2 regions of the Neobacillus solisequens genome follow, and region 2 is predicted to be linked to the other one. Evidence: predicted binding sites of a transcription regulator. Region 2 holds the regulator's gene; the other holds the start of a gene.
The links. Region 2 encodes NrdR, which represses ribonucleotide reductase genes. Its sites were predicted from a motif close to AACACNATATATNGTGTT; they were not measured.
Positions count from the first base shown of each region.

Region 1: a site for NrdR is predicted at 1,266-1,283, ahead of ACI3K6_RS14235 (vitamin B12-dependent ribonucleotide reductase). Genes of this name have one in related genera too.

Region 1 is NZ_JBKFGJ010000013.1:97,816-101,247, reverse strand. It holds gene ACI3K6_RS14245 (rhodanese-like domain-containing protein) at 1-81, opposite strand, end outside; gene ACI3K6_RS14240 (lipoate--protein ligase family protein) at 266-1,102, shown strand; gene ACI3K6_RS14235 (vitamin B12-dependent ribonucleotide reductase) at 1,422-3,432, shown strand, end outside.
Region 2 is NZ_JBKFGJ010000019.1:14,173-17,604, forward strand. It holds gene ACI3K6_RS17735 (replication initiation and membrane attachment family protein) at 1-1,150, opposite strand, end outside; gene nrdR (transcriptional regulator NrdR) at 1,291-1,752, opposite strand; gene ACI3K6_RS17745 (hypothetical protein) at 1,861-2,250, opposite strand; gene ACI3K6_RS17750 (glyceraldehyde-3-phosphate dehydrogenase) at 2,384-3,415, opposite strand.

The sequences.
Region 1 (3,432 bases), on a different contig from region 2:
TCGTTTTTGAAAGAAGTAGTTTGTAACCGTATAAATGATAACAGCACCAATGATGACGAGTAATGTATAAAGTGAATTCACTTCTTCTTGCCCCTTTCAAGCTTTTCTACACTAGTTTTTATTATAGTAGTCCTTCTTCCAAAGATAAAGAAGAAACCGTAAATTTCTTATAATAAAATTATACCAGAAACAATCTATTTTGAATTCCTTGCTGATTTTGGTAGACTAAATTTCGAATAAAATTTATACTAATGAGGTTTTGGGGATGGAAAAAGAGAAATGGCTTTTTATAGATACAGGGTTGAGTGCACCATCATTTAATATGGCAATGGACGAAGCGTTGCTTGATTGGCATAGTGAGGGTAAAATACCACCGGTGATTCGTTTTTATGGATGGAATCCTCCAACATTGTCTGTTGGATATTTTCAAAAGGTCGAAAAAGAAATTGATATGGAGGCTGTAAAGGCTCATCAGTTGGGGTTTGTAAGACGGCCTACAGGCGGTCGTGGCGTTCTCCATGAACACGAGCTTACATACAGTGTCATCGTTTCTGAGGATCATCCAGAGATGCCAAAAACAGTCACAGAAGCCTACCGTGTAATTTCGGAAGGGATCTTAAAAGGATTCCTTCATTTAGGGATGGATGCCTATTTTGCAGTCCCAAAAACGGCTGAAGAGCGCGATGCTCTTAAAAATCCAAGATCTGCAGTCTGTTTTGATGCCCCTAGCTGGTACGAGCTGGTTGTTGAAGGGCGGAAGGTAGCAGGGAGTGCCCAAACAAGACAGAAAGGGGTAATTCTACAACATGGTTCAATCCTACTGGATTTGGACGAGGATAAGCTGTTTAGTTTATTCAAATATCCAAATGAGCGGGTAAAGGAACGGATGAAAAAAGGGTTCAGGGATAAGGCAGTCGCAATCAATGATATAAGTCCTCGTAAAATCACACTCGATGAAGCAAAGGCTGCTTTTTATAGAGGATTTGCAGAAGGTCTAAATATAGACCTGGAGCCCTATCAATTAACAGAAGAACAGCTCGCTTATGTGCAAAAACTAGCAAAAGATCGTTATGAAAACGATGAATGGAATTATAAAAGATGATGAGAAGCGGCAAGCTCTGCTTTTTATCATTTTTCTTTTTTAATAATCAAGCGGCGAAATTTGTTAAAATTTCTTGTTTTGTGTAGAAAATCATAGAATATCTTTTATTTTCTCTTAATACTAGTTTTTTTTAGGTTTGACAAAATAGTTTTCATTTGTTCTCGATACAATATATAGTGGTGTTAAAAATATTTTCGGTACTATATATTGATTTATTATTCTTTTCTTGTTAACCTTAATTCATGAGTCAGCTAGATTGACATAGTCTACTAGAATCTAGCGTATATATATAGATTTTTAATTTGAAGGAGTTGTTCTCATGTCGGTTGTTTTTAGACCAAAAATGAATATTGATGTGGAAAGGTTGAATGAGGATATCCATCTATTTCCCCAGGTACACCCAGTTACCCCGGATATGAAAATAACTCACAAGGGTGTTTCGCGGTTAGTCATGTTGGATCGCTACACCTTTAAAGATACTGAAAAAATTACCCTCACAAAAGGCGACTTTGTTGTTCTTACGATTAAAGAAGATCCCAAATTCCCGGCACGAGGCTTAGGATACATCTTAGAAATTGATTGGGAGAATAAAAAAGCGCAAGTTTTGGTGGAAGAAGAATTCAGAGGCGTATTGGATGATCAGCAAGAAGTAGAAACCGGTGCGATTTGGCGCTCGCTTGATATTATCGAGAAGCCTTTGGAGCTTTTCTATGAGCAAATTGCCAAACGGGTTGCAACTGGCCTAGCGGCTGTTGAGGAAACAGAAGATAAGCGGATTGAATGGACGGAGAAGTTCTATCAAGAGCTGGTAAACTCAAACTTTATTCCAGCCGGCCGTGTTCTTTATGGAGCAGGTGCGGGAACGGATGTTACTTATTTTAACTGCTACGTAATGCCTTTTGTGGCAGACTCACGTGAAGGCATTTCTGACCATCGCAAGCAGGTAATGGAAATCATGAGCCGCGGCGGCGGCGTTGGTACAAATGGTTCTACCTTACGACCAAGAAACACCTTGGCCAGAGGCGTAAATGGCAAATCATCAGGATCAGTATCCTGGTTGGATGATATCGCAAAATTGACGCATTTGGTTGAGCAGGGTGGGAGTCGCAGAGGGGCCCAGATGATCATGCTGGCCGACTGGCATCCTGATATTATTGAATTTATTATTTCAAAAATGCAGAACCCAAGAATCCTCAGATTCTTAATTGAAAATACAAAAGATGAAACGATTAAAAAGCTAGCTAAAGACAAATTAAAATTCACTCCGTTGACAATGCAAGAAACAGCGATGTACCAAGGAATTGTGAACTACAAAACCATTCCTGGTTATGGCGGTTTTAGTGAGTCGATTATCGCTGATGCAGAAGAAAAACTGGCAACAGGCGGAAATTATACGGTTCATAACCCTGAGTTCTTAACTGGAGCAAACATTTCCGTTTGTTTAACCAAAGAGTTTATGGATGCTGTTGAAAACGACGGTGAGTATGAACTTCGTTTCCCATATGTTGAGGGATACGATCCTGAGGAAATGAAGATTTACAATGAAAAATGGCATGAAGTTGGAGATGTGCGTGAGTGGGAAAAAATGGGCCACAAAGTACGTGTCTACAAGAAGATTAAAGCTAAGGAATTGTGGAACCTTATTAACATTTGTGCCACATACTCCGCAGAACCAGGAATCTTCTTTATCGACAATGCTAACGACATGACCAACGCAAAAGCTTATGGTCAACAGGTTGTAGCCACAAATCCGTGTGGAGAGCAGCCACTTGCACCATTTTCTGTTTGTAACCTTGCAGCTGTTAACCTTGCTGAAATGGCTGATAAAGAAACAAGAATGGTTGATTATGAAAAGTTAAAGCAAACTGTTGCTGTTGGTGTCAGAATGCAGGATAACGTCATCAATGCAACGCCTTATTTCTTAGAGCAAAATAAAAAACAAGCCTTAGGCGAACGCCGTGTCGGACTAGGAGTAATGGGCTTGCATGACTTACTCATCTACTGTGAAACAGAATACGGTTCACCAGAAGGTAATGAACTAGTTGATAAAGTGTTTGAAACAATCGCAACAACCGCCTATAGAACATCGGTTGAATTGGCGAAGGAAAAAGGAAACTTCCCATTCTTAGAAGGGGATACTCTTGAAGAAACCAATCGTCTGCGCAATGCCTTTATCAACACAGGATTTATGAAAAAAATGCCGGAAGACATCCGTGAATCCATCTTGGAAAATGGAATTAGAAATTCGCATTTATTAACGGTTGCTCCTACGGGATCCACTGGAACCATGGTTGGCGTATCCACAGGACTTGAGCCTTATTTCTCATTCT
Region 2 (3,432 bases):
TTCTGGCCCATTGTCCGGCAATTTTCTCAACATATGCTTTAGTAAAACTACTGTCACTAATCTGCATGACATACCAAATAAGAACATTAACCACACCAGGTAAAAGCTTTTGTTTAATCATAATTTCTTCAATGATTTTAAGGTCGGAAGCAGGAGGTTCTCCCCCGTTTGATAAATTTCTTAAAACCTCTAATGGTGAAGTAGTTTGAAAGTACTGTATTAACTTTTCGTCTTTTGTTTTCGGTTCCTTCATCTGAACTCTATGTTGTTCAGGCTGGATCCGTTCAATCAGGCTTGGCAACTGGTCGTAATGGACAAATTGATACCAATCGCGAGCTGCTTTTCTTAGCTCTTCGATATCAATCTCATCATTTTCGTTTAGGGCTGCCAGAATAAGTTTCTTCATTTCAATGGCATCAACACTATAAAGAAAGGCGAGGTTACTAATGATTTCTTTCACCCTTGGAGTAATCGCCCGCTTCGGAACAAGCGATTCATTTAACCCAGACAGGAGCAAGTCAAAATCAAATGTGTTGATATCGATTTGAACTCCCTTTACTTCACTTCTGCCTATAAATCGTTCTTGTTCAGCAGGCTCCAAATCGGTGGAAGCATCCTGAAGATATTGAAGACTTCCGGGGGTTGCAGAGGCAAAAACCTCCTGAAAGGCCTTTGTAACCTCTTGATAGTCTTGATCCTTTGGCAGCTGCTGATCAGAAAAGAACCGTTTTAATCGGGCATAATGGGTTTTACCAATTTTTCGATAAAGATAGATATTTAACATCCCGTCTAAAAAGAATTGCTCTGGATGAAGGGGTGGGTAGAGTTCATATATAAAAGAACGTTCTTCGTCACTCGTTTTCACGTATGTTTTTAGTAATCCTATACCTTCTAGCTTCAGGCGGGCTTCATAAATCTCCTTCATGTTGACTCCGAGCAGATTCATCAGCAGATGATGGGTGGAGGACTCAGACCATAGTCTGTTATCCTCAAGTTCAGCCCAGAGTGTCATGTAGAGGCTAAAGCAAGTTGACCCAAGCAAGGGCTGATATAAAAATGTTAGTACTTTACGGTCATATTCATGAAGCAGCCCATTTGCTGACACAATGTAACGATCGATAGGAAGAATCTCCTGCCAATGCCGGGTCATATCATCAAACCTTTCATTTTATTATGCTAAATCCCTTTTAAACTAGGCTGTTGATTTCCGCTCCCATCAACAGGTTAAAAATCAGCGTTGATTTTCATTCAACAACTGAAAAAAGAGCCAAAGTCCTTCTTTAGCTCTCTCTAGGATTTCTCTTTCTTAATGAGTTCTTTTAGTTCCTCGATAAACACATTAATATCTTTAAATTGGCGATAAACAGAAGCAAACCGGACATAGGCAACCTCATCCACTTGTGCCAACCTGTCCATAACCATTTCACCAATGTCATCACTTTTAATTTCAGAGATCCCCTGACTTCGAAGTGCCTTCTCGACACCGTGGGTAATATCCTCCAATTGTTTCAGAGCAACCGGACGCTTTTCACAAGCTTTAATCAGTCCCCTAAGGATTTTATCCCGACTAAATTCCTCTCTGGTACCTTCTTTCTTTACCACAATTAATGGGATTTCCTCGATCTTCTCAAAAGTGGTAAAGCGATAACCGCATTCTTCGCATTCTCGTCTTCTTCTTGTTGCACGGCCTTCATCAATGGGTCGTGAATCAAGAACACGTGTACCATAATGCTGACATGAAGGGCATTTCATCGTCGCATCAACTCCAAATCTAAACAATCAATAGGCAAAAACTTTAGTTTATATCAATACTATCATATAAAAAACAAACCCTTTGTACAAGTAAAAAAGTACTGCTTGTTACTTGGTTCCAATATTCGTATGTAATTGATTAAGTCGGTGATAGTAAGAATCAAGGCGATTTTTCAAATCTGAGTATGTTCCGAGAAACGAAATTTTCTCAGTGGAAATAGTAAAATCCACTGCCGTCTCCATTGAGCTAACGGAAACAGCTGTTACAATCAAAAAACAATCAAACGGTTTCGAAATCTCAACAGCAATTTCTCCCCGCTCTTTTGAAACAGTGGTGATTTGGCAATCTGCATCTTCTTTAAACATTTTTTCAAGCGAATCAAATACCTGATTGAACGCAGCTTTATAGTAATGAGTTTTTAATGTCTCTTCCGTTTGTTGTTCATCTGTTTCAATTTCTCTTTTAAACCGATTAAATAAACTTAGCATTATGGTCATCATACCACTCCTAGTCGAATCTTGTTTATCTTTAGTGTACAACAACACAGGAAAAATATAAAAAGTCTCCCTTCATATTTGACGAAAATAGAATAAAAAAAGCTGCCCTTTTGGCAGCTTTTAACATGTAACTTTATCCAACCTTCACTTGATTGGTTGTTGCTATTTTTTCAGCAACATAAAGGCATAAATCGTTTACACGGGTAGAATATCCCCACTCATTATCGTACCATGCTAAGACTTTAACTTTTCTCGTTCCCATTACCATTGTTGACAATCCGTCAATAATGGCAGAATGCGCGTTTGTATTAAAATCTACGGAAACTAGCGGCTCAACAGTGAATCCAAGAATTCCTTTTAAAGAACCATTTGATGCATTCTCAAAAGCTCTATTTATATCATCTACCGTTACATCCTGCTTTAAATCTACGACAAGGTCAACAAGAGAAACGTTCGGTGTTGGCACCCGAAGTGCCATTCCATGCAATTTTCCCTTTAAATGCGGCAATACAAGTGATAATGCCTTTGCTGCCCCAGTTGTTGTCGGAATAATTGATTGTCCACAGGCGCGGGCACGACGAAGATCCTTATGAGGATTGTCAATGTTTTTTTGATCATTTGTATAAGCATGAATGGTTGTCATTAATCCGCTTTCGATGCCAAATTGGTCATCCAACACTTTCACTACAGGTGCCAGACAGTTTGTTGTACAAGAAGCATTTGAAATAATATCATGCTTTGTCACATCAAACATTTCTTCGTTCACACCCATAACAATGGTAACATCTTCATTTTTTCCAGGCGCAGTTAAGATTACTTTTTTTGCTCCAGCATCCAAATGCAATGCAGCTTTTTCTCTGGAGTTAAATTTCCCAGTTGCCTCAATTACAATGTCAATACCTAACTCTTTCCATGGTAATTGTTCAGGATTGCGGTTGCTTAGTAATTTAACACGTTTGCCATTGACTAATAATTCATCATCTAAAGGAATCACTTCTCCTTGAAATGTTCCGTGATTGGTATCATATTTAATTAAATGTGCTAACGTTTCAGCTGGATAACTAGCATTGATCGCTACCACATCAAATTTATTTTCAAGGATTGCTTGTCTAAAAACCATCCTTCCAATTCTCCCAAAACCATTTATTGCTATTCTTGCTTTCATTTTACGGCCCCTTCCGT